3 regions of the Paraburkholderia sp. PREW-6R genome follow, and region 1 is predicted to be linked to each of the others. Evidence: predicted binding sites of a transcription regulator. Region 1 holds the regulator's gene; each other region holds the start of a gene.

The links. Region 1 encodes LexA, which represses DNA repair genes until DNA is damaged. Its sites were predicted from a motif close to ACTGTATNNNNATACAGT; they were not measured.
Region 2: the regulator LexA is predicted to act here: its motif matches at 1,770-1,787, upstream of imuA (translesion DNA synthesis-associated protein ImuA).
Region 3: the regulator LexA is predicted to act here: its motif matches at 5,172-5,189, upstream of AAGS40_RS10585 (ATP-dependent helicase).

What each region holds. Positions count from the first base shown of each region.
Region 1 is NZ_CP155073.1:1,422,361-1,429,748, forward strand. Features, by position in the region: gene AAGS40_RS06165 (DUF2939 domain-containing protein) at 1-154, opposite strand, end outside; gene AAGS40_RS06170 (hypothetical protein) at 310-657, opposite strand; gene lexA (transcriptional repressor LexA) at 886-1,536, opposite strand; gene AAGS40_RS06180 (sulfate ABC transporter substrate-binding protein) at 1,851-2,900, shown strand; partial or broken gene cysT (sulfate ABC transporter permease subunit CysT) at 3,039-3,875, shown strand; gene cysW (sulfate ABC transporter permease subunit CysW) at 4,034-5,125, shown strand; gene AAGS40_RS06195 (sulfate ABC transporter ATP-binding protein) at 5,125-6,183, shown strand; gene AAGS40_RS06200 (CysB family HTH-type transcriptional regulator) at 6,255-7,181, shown strand; gene AAGS40_RS06205 (asparaginase) at 7,278-7,388, shown strand, end outside.
Region 2 is NZ_CP155076.1:195,628-203,015, reverse strand. Features, by position in the region: gene AAGS40_RS30025 (hypothetical protein) at 1,214-1,432, opposite strand; gene imuA (translesion DNA synthesis-associated protein ImuA) at 1,802-2,509, shown strand; gene AAGS40_RS30015 (DNA polymerase Y family protein) at 2,439-3,908, shown strand; gene AAGS40_RS30010 (error-prone DNA polymerase) at 3,915-7,064, shown strand.
Region 3 is NZ_CP155073.1:2,437,963-2,445,350, forward strand. Features, by position in the region: gene AAGS40_RS10565 (AraC family transcriptional regulator) at 1-457, shown strand, start outside; gene AAGS40_RS10570 (AzlC family ABC transporter permease) at 771-1,475, shown strand; gene AAGS40_RS10575 (AzlD domain-containing protein) at 1,472-1,795, shown strand; gene AAGS40_RS10580 (DUF4088 family protein) at 2,181-2,948, shown strand; gene AAGS40_RS10585 (ATP-dependent helicase) at 2,995-5,130, opposite strand; gene AAGS40_RS10590 (hypothetical protein) at 5,399-5,665, opposite strand; gene AAGS40_RS10595 (hypothetical protein) at 5,831-6,271, opposite strand; gene AAGS40_RS10600 (RNA-binding S4 domain-containing protein) at 6,572-6,790, shown strand; gene AAGS40_RS10605 (MATE family efflux transporter) at 6,790-7,388, shown strand, end outside.

The sequences.
Region 1 (7,388 bases):
GGCTGTCGCGCAAGGCCGGAAAATCGACGTACTGGTTCACGGTTGCCGCGTCGCGAGCGTCCGCAGCGCGTTTGAGGTTATTCAACGCAATATACGGCGACGCATAACCCAGCCCTAACGCCGCGATCACCACGACCGCAACCAGCGCGGCCATAAGCGCGCGCTTTGTGCCACGCCTCGTGCCAGGACTCGTGCTTGTTGGAACTGTCATCGAATGACACTCTCCGTGAGGTGGGATCTAACGTGGACCTCGACCACGCCAAAACGATCCCTTACCTACCAGTCCCGGTTCGTTGATTGCCGCCGTGCTCAGGATTCGAACACCGCGCCGTGCACGTTGGCTTCGTCTGCGATGCAGCGGTCGATCATCCGGCATACCGCGTCCATCGTGCCGACCATGATGAGCCGCGACGGCCCGTGATAGACCCGAACCGGCGCCCGGCGCGTGGGCTCGGCCGTGTTCAGGCCGGAGTTCAACGATACCCGGGCAAAGGCCGGCAGCGCGGACGGCAGCATGGGCATCGCGACGTCAGGCTGATCGAACAGCGAAGGCGTGCTCACGTTGGATGCGCCAGTCAACGAGCAGGGCACGAGCTTGCGCAGATGGCGCAGGCGACCAAACTGGCGAAAGGGCAGCAGGCGGGCAAGACGTTCCATGAGACTCTCCAGGCAATTCAACGTTGAGGCAACTGTGTTCGGCGAAGCCGAGCACCAGGCAGGGCAGCGAGCGGCAGGCTAGCGGCGCCGGGCAAACGGGATTCGATCAGTAATGAAGCAGGCGACAATGACGGGAAAAGGGTGACGATTGCCAGCCGACGACCGATCCATAACCAACCATCGCAAACTCGCGGTCGGCACCACCAGCAAGCCGCAAAAGCCGCTGCTTTAAAACTCGCCAGGCCGGATCAGACCGACGGCGATCCCTTCGAGCGCAAACTCCGCGCTGCCGGTTTCGACGAAGATATTCTCGTAATCAGGGTTCTCGGCAATCAGTTCCAGCCCGTTGGGCCGGCGCTTCAGGCGTTTGACGGTCACGTCGTCGCCGAGACGGGCAATGATGATCTGGCCGTCTTTCGCCTCGCTCTTCTTCTGGACGGCAAGCAGGTCGCCGTCGAAAATTCCCGCGTCACGCATGGACAGGCCGCGCACCTTCAACAGGTAATCGGGCTTGCTCGAAAACAGCGCCGGGTCACACGCGTAGTGCTGAGAGATATGTTCCTGTGCAAGGATCGGACTGCCCGCCGCGACACGGCCGATGAGTGGCAACGACAGTTGCATGATGCTGGCATGCGGCAACGTGAACTGATGCGGTGCCTCCTCCGGCGTGGACAGCAGGCGGATGCCGCGCGACGCCCCCGCGGCGAGTTCGATCACGCCCTTGCGCGCAAGCGCTCTCAAATGCTCCTCTGCGGAGTTCGCCGAGCTGAACCCAAGTTCGGCGGCGATTTCCGCGCGGGTGGGCGGAAAGCCGGTGCGTTCAATTGCCCGGCGGATCAGATCGAAAACCTGCTGCTGTCGTGCGGTAAGTTTGGTCATGGCGCCACTGTATGGATGAACAGGTGACTGTATTTTTATACAGTATCCGGCGCATTTCAAGCTTTACTTTAAGTTCCTGTCTGCGAGCGACGCAGCAGCGCCGTCCACGGGCGCTCCAGCGGCGGCTTTGATGCATGAACGCCGGCGGCCGCCGTCGTTACCACTTTTCCGTATTAAAACATGAAGAAACATTATTTTTAATGATGTAAGCCGTTCGATAGACTGCTCTGCGGGTCGCTTCTCCAGACAGGTGAGGGCGACACAAAAACACATCACACGCAGCTTCAGCACATCGCAACGCGGAGAAAGTTGGCATGAACCATCAAGGCACGGGGCTGAAAGGCAGAACAGGAAAACTGATCGCGGCGCTCGCATTCTGCGCCGCGGGTGCGGTCGCGGCACTGGGCGCGGCCACCCAGGCGCAGGCGGCGGATACCACGTTGCTGAACGTGTCCTACGATCCGACACGGGAGTTGTATCAGGACGAAAACGCGGCTTTTGGTAAAGCGTGGAAAGCCAGAACGGGCGAGACGATCACGTTCAAACAGTCACATGGCGGTTCTGGCGCGCAGGCTCGCTCGGTGCTCGACGGTTTGCAGGCCGACGTGGTGACGCTGGCGCTTGCCTACGACATCGACGCGCTCGCCAGCAAGGGTCTCATCGACAAGGGCTGGCAGAAGCGTCTGCCGGACAACGCGTCGCCGTACACGTCGACGATCGTGTTTCTGGTGCGCAAGGGCAACCCCAGGCACATCAAGGACTGGGATGACCTCGTCAAACCGGGCGTGTCGATCGTCACACCGAATCCGAAGACTTCGGGCGGCGCGCGCTGGAACTATCTGGCTGCGTGGGTGTACGCCGAACATCAGCCGGGCGGCAACGACCAGAAGGCGAGGGAGTTCGTGGGCAAGCTTTACAAGAACGCCGGCGTGCTGGATTCGGGCGCGCGCGGCGCGACCACCAGCTTCGTGCAGCGCGGCATCGGCGACGTGCTGATCGCGTGGGAAAACGAGGCGTTTCTGTCGCAGAAGGAGTTCGGCGCGGACAAGTTCGAGATCGTAGTGCCGTCGGTGAGCATTCTGGCCGAGCCGCCGGTGGCGGTGGTGGACAAGGTGGTCGACCGGCACGGCACGCGCAAGGTTGCCGAGGCCTATCTGAACTTCCTCTATAGCGAGGAAGGCCAGGAGATCGCCGCGAAAAACTTCTATCGTCCGCGTTCGACCAAAGTGCCGGCCGAGCTGACTGCCAGGTTTCCAAAGCTGAAGCTCTATACGGTCGACGATTCGTTCGGCGGATGGACCAACGCGCAGAAAACGCACTTTGCCGACGGCGGCGTGTTCGATTCGATCTACCAGCCGCAGTGACGCCATGACGGAACTGCGCCGCAGCCGGCGCCGACCGACGCGTCGAGCGTCACACCGGAGCGCGCCCTTGGGCGCGCTTCTGGCCGCTTGGGGCCGGTGGCCGCAACAGGCTGGCATTAACCTGAAAGAGTACCCAGCATGACCACGTTGACCTTCCGAAAACCGAGCGCGTTGCCCGGTTTTGGCCTGACGCTCGGCATCACGGTGGCTTACCTGAGCCTCGTGGTGCTGATTCCGCTTGCGGCGACTTTTCTGAAAACCGCCACCCTCGACTGGGCGCAGTTCGTCCGAGCCGTCAGCTCGCCGCGCGTGCTGGCGTCCTACCGGCTCACGTTTTTCTCGGCGCTGGGCGGCGCGCTGATCAATGCGGTGTTCGGCTTTCTGGTCGCATGGGTGCTGGTGCGCTATACGTTTCCGTTCAAGCGGATTGTCGACGCGGTGGTCGATCTGCCGTTCGCGTTGCCCACGTCCGTGGCCGGCATTTCGCTCGCAGCCGTGTACGCCGGCAACGGCTGGATCGGTCAGTATCTGCAACCGCTCGGCATCAAAATCGCATTCACGCCGGCCGGTGTGCTGGTCGCGCTGACGTTCATCGGTTTGCCGTTCGTCGTGCGCACGGTGCAGCCGGTGCTCGAGGAGTTCGAGCGTGAGCAGGAAGAGGCCGCGGCGTGCCTGGGCGCGTCGCGCTGGCTGACGTTTCGCCGGGTCGTGCTGCCCGCCGTCTTTCCGGCTTTGCTGACGGGCTTCGCGCTGGCATTTGCCCGTGCACTCGGCGAATACGGCTCGGTGATTTTCATCGCGGGCAACGTGCCGATGAAATCCGAAATCACGTCGCTGCTGATCATCACCAAGCTCGAACAGTACGACTACGCGGGTGCGACCGCGCTCGCCGTCGTGATGCTGGTGGTGTCGTTCGTGATGCTGCTGCTGATCAACACGCTGCAATGGTATTTGCAGCGCCGCACCGGGCGCGGGGCAGCGGGCGTGGCTTCGGCCGTGTCGAACGTGGCGACGAGCGTTAATGTGAGCGCTGCGGGTGCTGCCGGTGCTGCGGGCAATGGCGGGGCAGACAACATGGCAAAGAGCGCGGCAAAGAGCGCGGCAGATGGGCCGCCGAGCGGCGGAGGTGCGCGATGAGCCACCAGGCCCGGAATCAACCCGTCGATCAGCCGGTGAATCAGCCCGTGAATCAGCCGGTAAGTCAGGCTGATCGCCCGAATAACGCCAGTACGACAGCCGCCGTGGCCGCGGCCGTGGCGCCGCGCGCGCCGCTGAACGTCGCGCGCCGGCCCGATCCGGTGACCGAAGCGCCAGTCGTGCGCTGGCTGCTTACGGGCGTGGCGCTGCTGTTTCTTGCGCTCTTTCTCGTCGTGCCGCTCGTCGCCGTTTTCTATCAGGCGTTGAGCAAAGGCGTGGGTTTCTATCTGGAATCGCTCGCCGATCCGGACGCTTTGTCGGCGATCAAGCTGACCGTCATCACCGCCGCGATCGCGGTGCCATTGAATCTCGTGTTCGGTCTGGCCGCGTCGTGGTGCATCGCCAAATTCGAGTTTCGCGGCAAGGCGCTGCTCACGACGCTGATCGATCTGCCGTTCTCGGTGTCGCCCGTGATCTCCGGCCTGATCTATGTGCTGATGTTCGGCGCGCAAGGCTGGTTCGGGCCGTGGCTGGAGGATCACAACATCCAGATCATCTTCGCGGTGCCGGGCATCGTACTCGCCACCATCTTCGTCACGTTCCCGTTCGTGGCGCGCGAGCTGATTCCGCTGATGCAGGCGCAAGGCAACGACGAGGAAGAGGCGGCGCACGTGCTCGGCGCATCCGGCTGGCAGATCTTTCGCCGCGTCACGCTGCCGAACGTCAAATGGGGCCTGCTGTATGGCGTGATCCTGTGCAATGCGCGTGCAATGGGTGAGTTCGGCGCGGTATCGGTGGTGTCCGGCCACATTCGCGGCCAGACCGACACCATGCCGCTGCACGTCGAAATCCTCTACAACGAGTACAACTTCTCGGCGGCGTTCGCGGTCGCGTCGGTGCTGGCGCTGCTCGCGCTCGTCACGCTCGGCCTGAAGCTGCTCGCCGAGCGTCATATGTCGGCGGAGCTGTCATCGGCGCGCGATGTGCCCGCGCATGCCGGACCCGTCACCGCGGTGCCCGCGACGCCCGCTTTTGCTACCGCGCAGCACAACGCAGTCAAGCATCCGCTCAAGCAAGGAGAGCTGTAATGGGTATCACCGTTCGTAACCTGCAGAAGCGCTTTGGCGATTTCGTTGCGCTCGATAATGTGTCGCTCGACTTTCCGCCGGGCGAACTGGTCGCGCTGCTCGGGCCGTCGGGCTGCGGCAAGACGACGTTGCTGCGCGTGATCGCCGGACTCGAATACGCGGACGGCGGTCAGGTCGTGCTGCAAGGTCAGGACGTGGCGACGGTCGGCGCGCGCGAGCGTGAAGTCGGCTTCGTGTTTCAGCACTACGCGCTGTTCCGTCATATGACGGTATTCGAGAACGTCGCGTTCGGCCTGCGCGTGAAGCCGCGCAAGGAGCGCCCGTCCGAAGCCGTGATCCGCGAGAAGGTGCACGAACTGCTCAGGCTCGTGCAACTGGACTGGCTCGCGCAGCGCTATCCGTCCGAACTGTCGGGCGGCCAGCGTCAGCGGATTGCCCTTGCGCGTGCACTGGCGGTCGAGCCGAAAGTGCTGCTGCTCGACGAACCGTTCGGCGCGCTGGATGCGAAAGTGCGCAAGGAACTGCGCAGCTGGCTGCGGCGTCTGCACGACGATCTGCATATCTCGACGATTTTCGTCACGCATGACCAGGAGGAGGCGCTCGAGGTAGCGGATCGCATCGTTGTGCTCAATCGTGGGCATGTCGAGCAGGTGGGCAGTCCACAAGACGTGTACGACCATCCGCAAACTTCGTTCGTCTACGAATTCCTCGGCGCGGCGAACCGTCTGCACGGCAAGGTGGACGCGAGCGGCTTCGTGGTGGACGGCGCGGCGCTGCCGGTGTCGATCAAGGCAGATTTCAGCGGACCGGCATTCGCCTATGTACGTCCGCATGATCTGCAGTTGTTTCCGCAAGCGTCGGGCCACCGCGAAGGGATCGTCGTCGACGTGCGGCGGGTCGTGACGCTCGGCGGCTCGGTGCGTGTCGAGCTCGCGGGCCGCGAGGGCACGCTGCTCGAAGCCGAACTCGATCGCGAATCGTGGCGCGATCTGCAACTCGCAGTGGGCGACGGCGTGACGGCCGTGCCGCGCGCGTTGCGCGTTTTTCCCGCGCCATGAGCGGTGCGGCACCACACAGCGCTTCATTCGGACTCCAATAAATCAACTCTGGCTGAACCGGAGCTATCAACATGAATTTTCAGCAATTGCGCTTCGTGCGCGAAGCCGTGCGTCAGAACATGAATCTGACCGAGGTGGCGAACGTGCTGTACACGTCGCAGTCGGGTGTGTCGAAACAGATCAAGGATCTGGAGGACGAACTCGGCGTCGACATTTTCATTCGACGCGGCAAGCGTCTGACGGGCCTCACGGAGCCGGGCAAGGCAGTGCATCAGCTGATCGAGCGGATGCTGCTCGACGCGGAAAACCTGCGCCGCGTCGCGCGCCAGTATGCCGATCAGGACAGCGGCCACCTGGTCGTGGCGACCACGCACACGCAGGCGCGCTACGCGCTGCCCAAGGTGATCCGGCAGTTCACCGAAGTCTTTCCGAAGGTGCATCTGGCGCTGCGTCAGGGCAGCCCGCAGCAGATCGCGCAGATGATCATCAACGGCGAAGCGGATATCGGCATCTCGACCGAAGCGCTCGACCGTTTCCCGGACATCGTCACCTTCCCGTGCTATTCGTGGCATCACATCGTGGTCGTGCCGAAAGATCATCCGCTGGTGGGCCGTCCGAATCTCACGCTCGACGAGATCGCGGAGTTCCCGATCGTCACTTACGACCAGGATTTCACGGGCCGCTCGCACATCGACCAGGCGTTCGCGAAGGCGGGTGCACTGCCCGACGTCGTGCTGACCGCAATCGACGCGGACGTGATCAAGACCTACGTGGAACTCGGCATGGGTATCGGCGTGGTGGCGGCGATGGCCTACGATCCGAAGCGCGACACGGAGCTGGTCGCGCTCGACACGCAGCATCTGTTCGAGGCGAGCACCACCCGCGTTGGTCTGCGCAAGGGCGCGTTCCTGCGCGCGTATGCGTACCGCCTGATCGAAATGTTCGCGCCGCAGTTGAACGAGGCGGACATCGCCGCGCAGTTGCGCGAGGCGGTTTGAGCGCTGCCGGGCGAGCGGCATCGTTCGTTCTGGACCGAACGGGCATGGGTTTCTGCTGACGCGGCGGCGCATCGTGCATCGCTTACAATCGCCGCCATGACTACTCAGACTTCCTCTTCTGCGACGCCCGCCGCCGGCGTCGCGTCGTTACTGCCGCGCATCGCGGTGCTGGCCACGGGTGGCACGATCGCCGGCGCCGCCGCCGAC
Region 2 (7,388 bases), on a different replicon from region 1:
CTTGGACCGTCAAAATAGGGTCCACGAACCCTGGAATCAAGCCGGACGAACCGTGGAGCCGTCATTAATATGTCCAGAAGCCCGAAACGCTGCACCGGGACGCGTACTGCGAGATCGACCCAGGATGCTCAACGGTCCTTTCGGCCTGCATCGACATGATCGATGCCGCAGCCGTCATTGGTGTAACGGAGCGGCTCCATGCCGTACGCGAGACTCTTCTGGGCCTCCACGCTGTCTCGACCATGGCTGTTGAAGGGGAAGTGGGGGCGCGCGTGCTAGCGATATGTACCTGAATCAGTTCTTCGGAAAAGAGCGCTGACAATTGGCTGTTGCTTAACACCGGCCTGACTGACCGAACCACGGTGCTTCCAGCCGTTAAGTGTTCGTTTCAGCAACCGTCAGCTTCGGGGCGATTGCTGTCCGACGCTGACGACATTGCGAATCTGAAAGCGGACGCACAGTCGCATCACTTCGCCAGTCGAATCTTCAGAATTTCGCGATCTGCGCTTTTCCGTCCAGGCGGTCGGAGCCATTACCGCGTGCCGGCGAAAGGTTGACGTCTTAAGTCGGCCGCCAGCATGTTGCCTCTAGCCGGACACACACGCGAATGTCAGTTCTGCCTCTTGAGGCGTCCAGCCGCGAACGCCGTGCGTCTGCATGTCGACCTGATGCATCTGCTTTCCCTCTTGCCTGCAGTACTCGTCAGCACGTTTCAGACTTGACGCCTTGATCTCTCCCCAAGGAGTCATTCCGCCGCGTACCTGCGTTGTTACGGTGTAATGTCCGTCTCCGGCCGGCGAGACTTCCGAGATCGATGTGCAGGCTGTCAGGACAGTAATGGCGGTGAGTGCGACGATTAGTTTCATCGATTGGAGGATCGAAGGATTGGCCGACGGTGGTGTTGCATTTCTCGCGTCGATTAAGGGCGAGGGCGGCTTGGCGGAGCTGCGCTCCGTCAAGGCGAATAACGGCCTCTAAAGCGGGAACTTGAGGTGTGTCTTCATGTCGTTGTTTAACGAACGGAAGGCCGCTTCACTCCTTTAAGGAGCCGCCGTTAAGAAAAGATGTCTTTAGGACCGTTTGGGGTCGCGTCTGGCCGATCGCTGCATGGTCGGTTGAAAAAAGCATCGGACTGGCTTTCCCGTCAGGGGGACCAATCAGCCTCGGCGGTGCCAGCACTGGCGCAGGAGGGGATGTTTTGCGAGACCAGTCGCTAGCCGTGGTTATCGACCCACGCACGACACCAAGACAGGCCGGCCGATTCTGCCTCTTCATCAGTATCAAAGGCGCCAAGCACTCCAGAGGCCACTACAACCTTCGAGTCGCGCATGATGGTGCCGCTCCCGGCGAAGCGCTCCCGGTGCATGCCTTCTTCCTGCTGCACGATGGCATGGCCCCACAACGTGTATCCGCGGTATTGGTCGGTTTGCATCGGTCGACCTTGAAGGTCTGCTATTCCTGTTTATCGTTGATTGTGTAAAGCGGGGCGGTTCGACACATGCCTGCTGCTTACGCGCAGTGTCGATACCGGCCATCTTCAACGTAGCGTCAATCTTCCGCAACTCCTGAACGAAATCAGTCGCCCACTTTTGCCCTCGCATCGGACGGTCAGGCCTGTCGATGCCCTATATAAGGCGGGACCCATACATCTGCGCTCACGATGGACTTCATCTGAACACAGGAGAGGGGCCTGATGCCGCGCGATGAACGTCGCGTCGCCCCGTTCCTTAAAAAGTGACAGTTCGCACCTACGAATTTGCGTGTAGCATACTGTATAAATATACAGGTTTTCTTTTCTCATATGTCCAGCGCTACTGTCACGGCCGAAGAGATACATCCGTCCCTGTGGCGCGCGTCCCAGCTCGCGCGCGGCCGTGGGCGGGTCGTTGAGACCGGCTATGCCGCATTGTCAGCCGAGCTCCCGGGCGGCGGTTGGCCGGTCGGTGCGCTTGTCGACCTGATGGTCCAGCAGGCCGGGGTCGGGGAACTGCGACTGTTGCGCCCTGCGCTCAGTGGTTCGGGCAACCGCCCGGTTGCGTTTGTGCAGCCACCGCACACCCCGGATGGACTTGGGCTGAGCTACATTGGACTTCCCATTGACCAGGTGATGCGGGTGAAAGCGCGGAAGACCGCAGATGCGCTCTGGTCGGCGGAGCAGATTCTGCGGGCAGGCAGCTGCGGTGCGCTCATTTTCTGGGCGCAGTACGCGCAGGCCTCATCGCTGCGGCGCCTGCATTTAGCAGCGCAGTCGTCGGAAACGCTTTTCGTGATGGTCAGGCCGCTTGCCGCCGCACAGGATTCGTCGCCCGCATTGTTACGGCTGGCGTTAAGACCATCAGCCGACGGTCTGACCGTCGACATCGTGAAACGACGAGGGCCCGCCCGCGCAGAGCCGCTGTCGATTCCCCTTCAACCTACTCCTGTATTGCTTTCCCGACATGCGCGTCTTTCTCGCCGTCCACTTGCCGAAGTTGCCGCTCGAGGTGTTCCGACCGAAGTGGTCACCTGAGCCCCAGCACGGAAGTGCGGTCCTGGAGAAAGACAAGGTGGTCATTACCGACAGCACCGCTCGTGCAGCTGGCGTGCGCCCCGGAATGAAGCGCGGTGGCGTGCTGACACTATCGCCGGAAACGGAGATGCATGAACGTGATGCCGCCAGGGAGGCCGCGGCACAGAGGGAGGTGGGCGTTGCCCTGATGCGCTTTTCACCTGAGGTCGCATTGCTTGACGAAGCGACAGTCGTGGCGGAGGTCGGCGCGAGTCTGCGACTCTTCGGCGGGTTGCTCGCATTGTGCCGGGAAGCGAAGGCTGTTCTCGGAACGCTCGGACTTACCGCGCGCATCAGCGCTTCGCCGACCGGCCAGGGTGCATGGCTACTCGCAAAGTTTGGGAACCGTCGCGTGCTCAAGCTCGCGTCACTTGAGCAACGACTGGCGGCACTACCGATGATGGCCGTTCCCGAAGTTCGTCCGTTCGGAGACTGGTTCTCCGGACTTGGCTGCGAGACCATTGCGGACATCAGGCGTTTGCCCCGCGCCGGCCTGCAGCGTCGCTGTGGTGAACATCTGCTCGACTCGCTCGACCGGGCATTTGGCACCGCGCCCGAACTATTCGATTGGCTGGAACTCCCGCCCACTTTTTCCGCGCGCATTGAAATGCCTGACCGGCTTGAGGATGCGGACGGCGCAGTCTTCGGGGCCCATCGGCTCATTGTGCAACTGTGTGGCTGGCTCTGCGCCAGGCAGCTTGCGGTCACGGCTGTCAGACTGCTGCTCGAACATGAACGTGGGCGCGACGCTATGGACCCGACGGCCATTGACGTCGCGCTGGGCGAGCCGACCTGGAAGGAGGAGCATCTCGTCAGGCTGCTGAAAGAGCGGTTGCACCGGATTGAGCTGGCTGCGCCGGTTATCGCGTTGCGGCTCGATGCATCGAAAGTGGAGTCCGCGGCACCGGCATCCGATACGCTGTTCCCGGAGCCGGGCGGTTCCAAGGAAGACCACGCGCGCCTTCTTGAGCTGCTCGTTGCTCGACTTGGCGAAGATAACGTTCTCCGGCCGGCACCGACTGCCGACCATCGCCCGGAGGTCGCCAACCGCTGGGTGCCGGTGACACTCAGGTCGAAGCAGGGAGCACTTCCGCACGGTTTGCCGAGGCCGACGTGGATGCTGGACAGCCCGGTGAGACTGCTGATGCGCCAGCATCGTCCTTTCTATGGGTCCCCACTGCGGATGGTGTCGCCCGGTGAACGCATCGAGGCCGGCTGGTTTGATGGTGAGCTCGTAACGCGCGACTATTTTGTGGCGCAAGGGGAAGACCAGAGTTGCTACTGGATATATCGCGAGCGCGTCAGCAGCCGGGATGCCGAGGAAGAGCAGCGATGGTTCCTTCACGGACTGTTCGGCTGATGCGCCATGGAGACTACCTTCAATGTCCTTCCGGCGTATGCCGAGCTTTTCTGCCTCTCGAATTTCAGCTTCCTGCACGGCGCTTCGCATGCCGAGGAACTGTCTGAGCGCGCGGCACAGCTAGGATATTCGGCGCTGGCTGTCACAGACGAATGTTCGCTAGCGGGTGTTGTGCGTGCGCATGTCGCCGCGAAGGAAGCAAAGCTGCCATTTATCGTCGGCTCGTTCTTCCGGCTGGTCAATGCCGACGGCTCGCCTGCATTCGGAATTATCCTGCTGGCCAGAAACCGCGAGGGGTACGGCAACCTGTCCGAGCTGATTACGCTTGCCCGTACCCGGGCGGCCAAGGGCGAATATCGCCTGACGCCACAGGACCTCTCGCGTCCCGAGAAGGAATATCGACACCTTCGCGGTATGCCGGACTGCCTCGCCATTCTTGTGCCGGATTTTCCCGCCAGCGAGGATGTCCTTGCCGCACAGGTCGAGTGGCTGAACGATACATTCACGGGCCGCGCCTGGGTAGGGTTGGTGCTTCACCAGCGCGCGATGGATGACATTCACCGTGGCTCGGTCGAATTCATCGCGCGCAGCATGGATGTACCCGTGGTGGCGTTGGGGCATGTCGTCATGCATGTGCGCTCGCGCAAGCCACTTCAGGATACGATGACCGCCATCCGCGTCGGGAAATCCGTACACGAATGCGGTTACGAGCTTGCGCCAAACGCCGAACAGCATCTGCGGTCCCGGCTCCGGCTTGCGAACCTGTACCCGGCAGAAGCACTCTCAGCGACCGTCGACATTGCGAGCCGCTGTACCTTCTCGCTCGATGAGCTTCGCTATGAATATCCAGACGAGCTGGTACCCGCAGGCATCACCGCGAAAGCCTATCTCCGGCAGGAAACCTACATCGGCGCGCAGCGACGCTTTCCGTCTGGCATCCCGCACAAGGTGCAGGAGCAGATTGAGCACGAGCTGGAGCTCATAGCCGAGCTACAGTACGAGCCGTACTTTCTCACTGTGTACGACATTGTTCGCTTCGCACGCAGTCAGCATATCCTTTGCCAGGGTCGTGGGTCGGCCGCCAATTCCGCAGTCTGTTATTGCCTGGGTGTGACCGAGGTGGACCCCGCGCGCGGCAACATGCTGTTCGAGCGGTTCATCAGCAAGGAGCGCGGTGAGCCGCCGGACATCGACGTCGACTTCGAACACCAGCGGCGCGAAGAGGTGATTCAATATATCTACCGCAAGTACGGCCGCGACCGCGCAGCGATTGCTGCAGCAGTCTCAACATACCGGCCCCGGGGTGCGCTGCGTGAAACCGGCAAGGCACTTGGCGTTGACCCCCAGATTGTTGACCTCGTCGCAAAAAGCCATCAGTGGTTCGACACTAGCCAGGACCTCCTCAAGCGCTTCGCCGAGTCCGGGCTCGACCCGGAGAAGCCGCTCATCCAGGCGTGGGCGCGGCTCGCTTCCCAGCTCCTTGGCTTTCCGCGCCACCTGTCGCAGCACTCAGGCGGCTTCGTTATCAGTCGGGGCAAACTCACGCGGCTTGTCCCTGTCGAGAATGCGGCCATGGCGGACCGGTCCGTCATCGAATGGGACAAGGATGACCTTGAGGCGCTTGGTCTTCTGAAAATTGACGTGCTCGCGCTTGGCATGCTGTCGGCCATCCGTCGGACGCTGGACATCGTGTCAGAGCAGCGGGGCGAGCGCTTCGAAATGCAGGACATTCCACCGGAGGATTCCCAAACGTACGAGATGATTTCCGCCGCGGACACTGTTGGTGTTTTCCAGATTGAGTCGCGGGCGCAGATGAGCATGTTGCCCCGTATGAAGCCACGGACGTTTTACGACCTGGTCATTGAAGTTGCCATTGTGCGACCCGGACCGATTCAGGGTGGTGCTGTCCATCCTTACCTGCAACGGCGTCAGGGCTTCGAACCTGTGACGTATCCGAGTGAAGCGCTGAAGACGGCCCTCGGGCGGACGCTCGGGGTGCCGATTTTCCAGGAGCAAGTCATGCAGGTGGCCATTCTGGCTGCCGGCTTTACAGCTGGTGAGGCCGACCAGTTAAGAAGGGCGATGGCCGCGTGGAAACGGAAAGGCGGCCTCGAAAAATACTACGACCGCATCGTCAACGGGATGCACGAGCGCGGCTACGACCAGGCTTTCGCTGAAGGTATTTTTGAGCAAATCAAGGGCTTCGGTGAGTACGGTTTCCCTGAAAGCCATGCCGCCAGTTTTGCGCTGCTGGTATATGCGAGTAGCTGGCTCAAGTGCCATGAGCCCGAGGCATTCCTTGGCGCGATGCTCAACAGTCAGCCGATGGGATTCTATTCGCCATCACAGCTTGTGCAGGATGCGCAACGCCACGGCGTGAAGGTGCTGCCGGTTGATGTCACTGTCAGCGGCTGGGACTCCGTCCTGATACCACTGGCCGACCACGGCCGCCCGGCAGTCCGGCTCGGCATGTCGCTCGTACGAGGCATGAAAGACGGTGCGGCAGAGCGGATTGAGAATGCCCGCGCCGTGCGCCCATTTGAAACCGTCGCTGACCTCGCCCGCAGGGCGCAGCTTGACCGGAAAGACCTTCATGCTCTTGCGGACGCCAACGCGCTCGCTTCGCTTGCCGGTAATCGTCGGGAAGCTCTATGGCAATCGGTCGCCGCCGTGCCTGACAGGGATATGCTTGCCGTAGCGACGGTCAGGGACGAGACACCGCAGTTGGGCGCACCGACGGAAGCGAACGACATCGTTGCAGACTACCGGTCCGTTGGGCTAACGTTAGGACGGCATCCACTGGAACTGCTCCGGCCGCAGCTGCTCGCAAACCGGTTGATGCCGGCGTCGACACTGCGCAGCTATGGCGACGGCCGCCTGGCAAGAGGCTGCGGACTGGTGACGGTCCGCCAGCGGCCCGGGACTGCCAAAGGCGTCATGTTCGTCACACTCGAGGATGAAACGGGTAACGTCAACGTCATCGTCTGGCCAGGCCTGCTGGAAAAGCAGAGGAAGGAAGCGCTTGGGGCATCCTTGCTTGCGGTGTATGGGACGTGGCAATGCCAGGGAGAGGTTCGACATCTGGTCGCGCAGCGGCTGGTCGACATGTCCCATCTGCTTGGCGGGCTGATTAGCGCAAGTCGGAATTTCTGCTGACGGAAGGGACAAATCCGCCACTGCCTCTGCGCTTGTCCAGTCAGGGCGCCGGTCAGCAAGATAGCGCAGATAATTCACATGAGGTGAGCGCGGGTTTCCTAGACTATCGAAGACACCGCTGGCCCCAGCGTTATGCCATGAACCGATGGAGGCTTCCATGGAATCTGGTCGGACACCGAAACTGTCGCGCCGCGACGCCCTCCGTGACATTGGCGACGGCTGTTCAAGGGCAATATCTGCGTGCATCGACATGATGGATGCTGCGGCCTCCATTGGCCTTATGGATGAGCTTTATGCCGTACGTGAGGCGCTGCTACGCCTCCA
Region 3 (7,388 bases), 1.0 Mb from region 1:
CCTGGCCCGGCGTCTCACGCAGGCGCACTGCCTGATGGAAAGCGGCGACGACCCGCTCGCCGCCGAAGCGGCAATGCTCGATGCGCTGTCCACGCTGCTCGTGCGCTATTCGCGGACACAGCCTGAAGCGTCGGGCGTGGCGCGCGACTACGCTCGCGTGTCGAGCATGAAAGAGCGTCTGACCGGCAATCTCGAGGAATCCGTCACACTCGCCGACATGGCGCTCGCTGCGGGGCTTTCGCCCTTTCATGCCGCGCGGCTTTTCACGCGGACAACCGGCTTGTCGCCGCACGCGTGGCGCAATCAGGTGCGCCTGCAACGCGCGCTTGCGCCGCTGCGTGCGGGCGTTCCCGTCACGGAGGTCGCCGCGGCCAGCGGCTTCACGGACCAAAGCCATTTCACACGCCACTTCCGGCGCATGTTCGGCGTACCGCCGGGACGCTGGCAAGGCGCCTGATTGCGCGGCCTGATTGGGCGGCCTGATTGTGCGCTGTGACGGTGAGGCGCGCAGCAGCGTTGGCCGCCCGCTCACGCACCGCACCGCACCGCACCGCAAGAACATACAAGCCGCACCGTGGCCGGCCCGCTATGCTTCCCGGACCAAGGAGGCAAGATTGACCCACCCATCCCCAACCCGCACAGGCGAGACCCGGTCAGGAGAGACCCGGTCAGGAGTGACCCGGTCAGGCACGACCCGGTCAGGCGAGACCCAGCCCCGCCACACCGGCCATCTGAAAGAACTCACGGCCGGCGCACGCGACATCATCCCGATGATGGTCGGCGCAGCGCCGTTCGGCGTCATCTTCGGCACGCTCGTCGCGTCCGGCCCGCTGCATCTGTGGCACGGCCAGCTGATGTCGCTCGTCGTATTCGCCGGCTCCGCCCAGTTCATCGCGCTAGGGCTGATCGCCGGTCATGCCAGTTTCGCGGTGATCTGGGCGACGACCCTCGTCGTCAATCTGCGCCATGTGCTGTATAGCGCGACGCTTGCGCCCCACGTCGCGCATTTGCCCGCCCGCTGGCGCTGGGCGCTCGGCGCGCTGCTCACCGACGAAGTCTTCGCCGTCGCGTGGGAACATTATCGGCACCGCGAGCCAGGCACGGTCGGCCCGCACTACTTTTTCGGCGCGGGCCTCGCCATGTATCTGAACTGGCAACTCTGGACCGTCGCCGGCCTGCTCTTCGGCGCTGCGTTCCCGGGTTTGCAGTCGCTCGGCCTCGATTTCGCCATGGTCGCGACCTTCATTGCGATCGTCGTGCCGCAACTCGTTGCGCTGCGCTTCATCGCGGCGGCAGTCACGGCAGGTACGCTGGCATTTTTCTGGCAAGCCTGGCCGTACAAGCTCGGATTGCTGGGCGCGGTGTTCGCGGGCGTGGCAGTGGGCGTTCTGCTGTCGACGTCGCGCTTCATGCCGGACGCCCAGCGTAAGAATGCGCCGCGCGGCGCGCGCAAGACCGTGGAGGCATCGCAATGAACTATGTGATCCTCATTCTCGGCATGGCGGCGATCACGTGGGTGATTCGCTCGGCCGTTTTCGTGCTGGGCGACCGGCTGGTGTTTCCGCCGCTCGTGCGCACCGCGCTCGGCTTCGTGCCCGTGACGGTGCTGACGGCGATCATCGTGCCGATGGCCGTGTCGCCGCACGGCGCGAACGCCGAGCTGACCTGGCGCAACCCGCAACTGGTCGGCGCGCTCGCCGCGATCGTGATCAGCGCGACGACGCGTCGCCCGCTGCTGACCATCGCCGTTGGCCTCGTGGTCTTTTTCGTCTGGCAGGGCGTCGTGCTCAGATAATCGGGCGAGGCGCACGCGGCCCGTCAAAATGGTCTGCCCGCAACCTGCGGCGCGCCTTTTACCAGCCGTTAACCCAATAATGAGCATGCCCGCTCGTCCGCTCGCTGCCCCCGCCGTGTCGGCCACCCGGTGCGTGCGCGCGCCGACGCGGGACCTCCTTTCCATTCCCGCATCGCCTCTGCCCTTCCCTTAAGTTTCCCGCCGGATCCGCCGTTAATCAGGCGAGGTCCGCGCATCGGGACATGTTCCGCTGGCGCGCGCCAGAAGATTTACACGCACACGCAGCACCTATACCGCGCCGGCATCTGGCGTCGTGTCGTTACAGCGTCCAGCAGAGACCGGATGACACGACGAAGCCGCGCGGCAGGACCAAACGGGATATGAAATGGGTCAAATCACCCTCACACTCAAGCAAGAGACCATTGCGACGCTGCGCAAGGATTTCGACGCTTTTCTGCGCGTTTCGCTGAAGCTCGATCCTCAGTTCGCAACGCCGTCGTTCGAGGACTTTCTGCGCGCCAAACTGCTGGACAACATGATGCCGCTCACCGAACACGCGGTTCAGCGGATGTTGCAGGGCGGCCAGTACGCATGGGCCAAGCGCACGCTCGACAAGGAGTTTCCGGACGTGGTCGCGATCCTGATGCGTCAGGCGGGCGAATTTGGCTTCGGTTTTGCGTCGCGCTCGGAATGGACGCCGGAGGAACTCGCCAAACAATGTCACGACTGGGCCGCAGCGATCGTCAAGGAAGCGGAAGGCGACGCGGCGCTGATCGACCCGCTCGCGGCGCAGATCAAAAGCGCCGCCCAGGACATTCAGGCACTCGAAGAGATCATGCAGACACCCGCGTGGCGCCTCGTGGAATCGCTGCGCCAGCGCGTGTACGAAGCCAAGGTGGCATGCGAAACCAGCGTGGGCAGCACCGCGCGTGAAAAGCTCGGCGAACTGCGCGGCCTGCTGCGTCTTGGCATATCGCACGGCTCGTTCCAGAAGCAGGAAGCGCAGCAGATCATGGAATATCTGCGCCTGCTGAAGCCGGAAATTTTTGTCGAAGAACCCTACGACGTGTTTTCGCGCCTCGCCGCGTGGCTGCGTAATTTCTTCGTGCCGCCGCGTCCTGTGCCGCAACAGCAGCAACGCCAGTCGCGCTAAAGCGGTCCGGTTAAGACTCGCAGATGGCCGCCGCCTGCCGGTGGTCTCAGTCCCACATTTTCCTCAGCTTCGCCGCGATCTCGATCTTGGCCTGTGCGGCCGCAGCCAGCCCCGACGCCGTCGGCGCGCACGACACCGGCACACGCGGCCACGCATAAGCATCGAAGAGCGGCATCAGATGTGCCGGAATGAAGCGCGTGCGCGATGCCCACACGTGACGGTCGCCCATATGCGTCTGGTTGTGCACGTAAAAGCGTTGCGGCACGACGATGTGCAGATCTTCTTTAGCGCGCGTCATGGCCACGTACAAAAGGCGGCGCTCCTCGTCGATTTCCTCCTCGCTGCCGGTGCCCAGATCGGATGGAATACAGCCGTCGACGCCGTTCAGCACGAACACGTTGCGCCACTCCTGCCCTTTCGCCGAATGGATCGTCGACAGGATCAGATAATCCTCGTCGATCAGCGGTACACCGGATTCGTCGCTGGTGGCGTCAGGCGGGTCGAGCGTCAGTTCGGTGAGAAAACGTTCGCGCGACGCATAGGTGCCCGCAATGCTTTCCATTTGCAGCACGTCCGCGTGACGGACCGCCGCGTCCTCGTGATTGCGCTCGAGGTGCGGCTCGTACCACCGCCGCACCATTTCGAATTCCGCGGGCCACGGCGTCTGCCGTCCATACACGCTCGACATCAGCTTGACGAACGGGTGCCAGTCTTCCTGCGCGCGTGGCGGCGGAGCAAACGCGGCAAGCACGTTGCCGGCGGTTTCGACGGGATTGCCCGCGCCCGCGCCCGCGCGCGCGGCGATCTCGTCGAGCACCTTCGCGGCCGTGGCCGGCCCGACACCCGGCAGCAATTGCACGACCCGAAACCCGGCGACGCGGTCGCGTGGATTCTCCGCCCAGCGCAACACCGCGAGCACGTCTTTCACATGCACGGAATCGAGGAATTTCAGGCCGCCGAATTTGACGAACGGGATGTTGCGGCGGGTCAGTTCGACTTCGAGCGCGGCGCTGTGATGCGCAGCCCGGAACAGCACTGCCTGCGACTTCAGTTTCATACCCTGTTCGCGCGCCTCCAGCACCTGCTCGACGATGTAGCGCGCCTGATCCGCTTCATCGGCGACCGTGACGATGCGCGGACGCTGCGCCGATGTCTTGTCGGTCCACAGGTTCTTGGTGTAGCGCTCGCTGGCCAGCTCGATTACTGCATTCGATGCCGCGAGAATCGGGCTGGTCGAGCGGTAGTTGCGCTCCAGCGTGATCTGTCTCGCAGGCGGGTCGAAGTGCGCGGGAAAGTCGAGAATGTTGCGCACGGTCGCGCCGCGAAACGAATAGATGGACTGCGCGTCGTCGCCGACCACCGTCAGGCCGCGGCCGTCCGGCTTCAGCGCGAGCAGGATGGACGCCTGCAGGCGGTTGGTGTCCTGATACTCGTCGACCAGCACGTGATCGAAACGGCCCGACAGGTCGGCGGCGATGGCAGGCTCCGCGGCCATGTGCGACCAGTAGAGCAGCAGGTCGTCGTAATCGAGCACGCTTTGCTTCTGCTTGGCCTCGACATAGGCCGCGAACAGCATGCGCAGATCGGCTTCCCACTCGCGGCACCATGGGAATGCGGTGTTGAGCACGTGTGACAACGCCGCGCCCGTGTTCACCACCCGCGAATAGATCGCGAAACACGTGCCTTTCGCCGGAAAGCGCCGCTCCTTCGCCGACAAACCGAGTTCGTGGCGCACGAGGTTCATCAGGTCGGCCGAGTCTTCGCGGTCATTGATCGTAAAAGCGGGGGCAAGGCCGATCAGGTCGGCGTATTCGCGCAACAGCCGCGCGCCGACGCTATGAAACGTGCCCGACCAGGTGAGTCCTTGCGCGAGCGCAGCCCTTGAGCCAAGCGCGGCGCCGGCAATACGCGTCACGCGCCGCGTCATTTCGAGCGCCGCACGGCGCGAAAAGGTGAGCAGCAGGATACGGCGCGGATCAGCGCCCTTCACGACCAGGTTGGCGACGCGATGAGCCAGCGTATTGGTCTTGCCGGAACCCGCGCCCGCAATTACGAGCAACGCGCCCGGCGGCGTATGAGGCGAGTCCGCACCATATTCGACGGCTTCGCGCTGCGCGTCGTTGAGCTTGGCCAGCCAGCTGGCGGTGTCGGATGGCGGCGGCGATTCGGCGACAGAGAGCACGTTGGATTCGGGCGTTCAATGGATTCAGGATGGCGACGCATACTGTATATCCATACAACCTCACTTCACAAGCGACCCTTTTTTCTGGCGGCACGATCGGAGCGCGCACGCCGGCTACGCGGCCCGTGTTTGCTCAGGCGGATTGCTTGTTGACCGAAACCGCGCACCGCCGGTTCAGGCAAAGCAATGGCCCGTGCGCGCAGTCGCAGACGGGCCATTGGACGATGAAAACGAGCGCAATTTACACAATTAAGCGCGAACCCTATCGTCAGTCCTGCTTCTTTGCGTCCTTCACCGCGGCGTCGGCGTTCGCCTTGTCGGCGTCGGCCTGCGCATCGGTCTTTTTCTTGTCAGCCTTGGCTTGTGCGACAGCCGCCTTCTTGTCGGCCTTGGCCTGTTCCTTGGCCGCTTTCTTGTCAGCGTGGGTTGCCGGCGCAGCGGTCGGATCGCTCGCCTGAGCGAACGCAACCGACGACACGCAGCCGGCAAGCAGCGCGGCAACAATCTGATGCTTCGTAGCTCGAGTGATAGTCATGCGATACCTCCTTGCACCGTAACAGCAACGTTGAGCTCGCAACGTTAAACAGTTTCAACTCGCGCGGCGGCATGGCGGCAGCACGATCAGCCGCCACGCTGGAATTTCACCGGCGCATTCGTCAGCGGGCCTGACGCCCGCTGTTCGATGCCTGCCGTTGTGGTGTTAGTGCTTCGCGTCCGTGCCGTCCGTCGGGTCAGCGGGTTGGCCCTGCATGTTCATTTTCATTTCGTTGTTGGCAGTCTGCTTATCCGCCTTCTGGTTGATCTTGGCGTCGCGCACCTGCTCCTTGTATTGCGCCTTGGCGGCCTTCTGCTGTTCCTTCAGTTCAGCCTTGGACGCCTTCTTTGACGCGCGATACTCGGCGTTCGCCTGCGCATTGGCGTTGCGCTTCTGAACCAGCGGGTCGGTCGAGCCCGGCGCCGTCAGACGCATCGGCGGCGGGGTGACGGGCTGCGCGCCCGGCGCTGCAGGCGCGACGTCCGCACCTTGGGTCTGAGCCTGCATTTGTCCGTCGGCGCCCGGCTGCGCAGTTTGCGCGACAGCAGCGGTAGCGGCAAAGGCGCTCAGGGCGGTACCAATCAGAAGCGTGCGAATCTGGGTCATGTTAAGTCCTCTCTAGAGTTGTTATGACGCGGGCGTCATAGCGGCGGTCCGTCAATATGAAAAGCGTTCATGCGCTTTGCCCGGTCTGACTTTCACTTGAATACAGCGAACTTTACTACTGGTCTTCACTTTACGAGTGGAAAACTCGGACTGCGACTACTGTTACGCAAGGTTTCACTTTCCGACAAATGGATAACAACTGCTTGCAACTGCTTGCGCCATCCGGAAACTCACGGCGCGGTTTATCCAGGGCAAGCTTCTGGCTTATCATGCGAACCCCCGCCTGAAGGTGCAAACGACATGCCCAACCTGGATTTCACGCTGACCGGCGACTACGTCGAACTGCATAATCTCCTGAAGATAACGGGACTTGCGGACAGCGGCGGCTCCGCCAAGATGATGGTGGCGGACGGTGTAGTAACCGTCGACGGCCGCGTCGAAACACGTAAAACCTGCAAAATCCGCGCGGGACAGGTCGTGCTGCTAGGCGACACGCGAATCGCAGTGCACGAGGCCTGATGCGCCGCCTCGACCCGCGGCCGCCCACTCTCACCCGCCACGCCGCCGACACCGCGCGCCTCGCCGCGCCGCTCGCCATCGCGCAGCTGTCGCAAATGGCGATGGGCGTCACCGACACGATCCTGCTCGGCTCGCTCGGCCCGGATGCGCTCGCCGCCGGCGGCCTCGGCGCAAATCTGTTTTTCGTCGTGGTCACGCTGCTACAGGGCGTGCTGACGTCCGTGAGCGTAAGCGTCTCGCATGCACGCGGCGCCCGCGACGAGGAGCGCGTGCCGCACATCTACTGGACGGCGCTTGTGATGTCGGTGCTGCTCGCGCTGCCCGCGTTCATCCTGCTTTCGTTCGCCACACCCGTGCTGCTCGCGTTCGGCGAACCTGCGCTGCTTGCGCACAATGTCGGCGAATACGCGTCCGTGCTGCGCTGGGGCGCGCCCGGCAGCCTGATCGGCGTGGGACTGATGCGTTCGTTCCTGCCCGCAATCGGCGCGGCCAAACGGCTGCTGTGGGTGTCGCTCGTGAGCGTCGGCGTGAACGGCGTTCTGAACTATGGGCTGATCCACGGGGCGTATGGCCTGCCGCGCCTCGGCTTCGTCGGCTC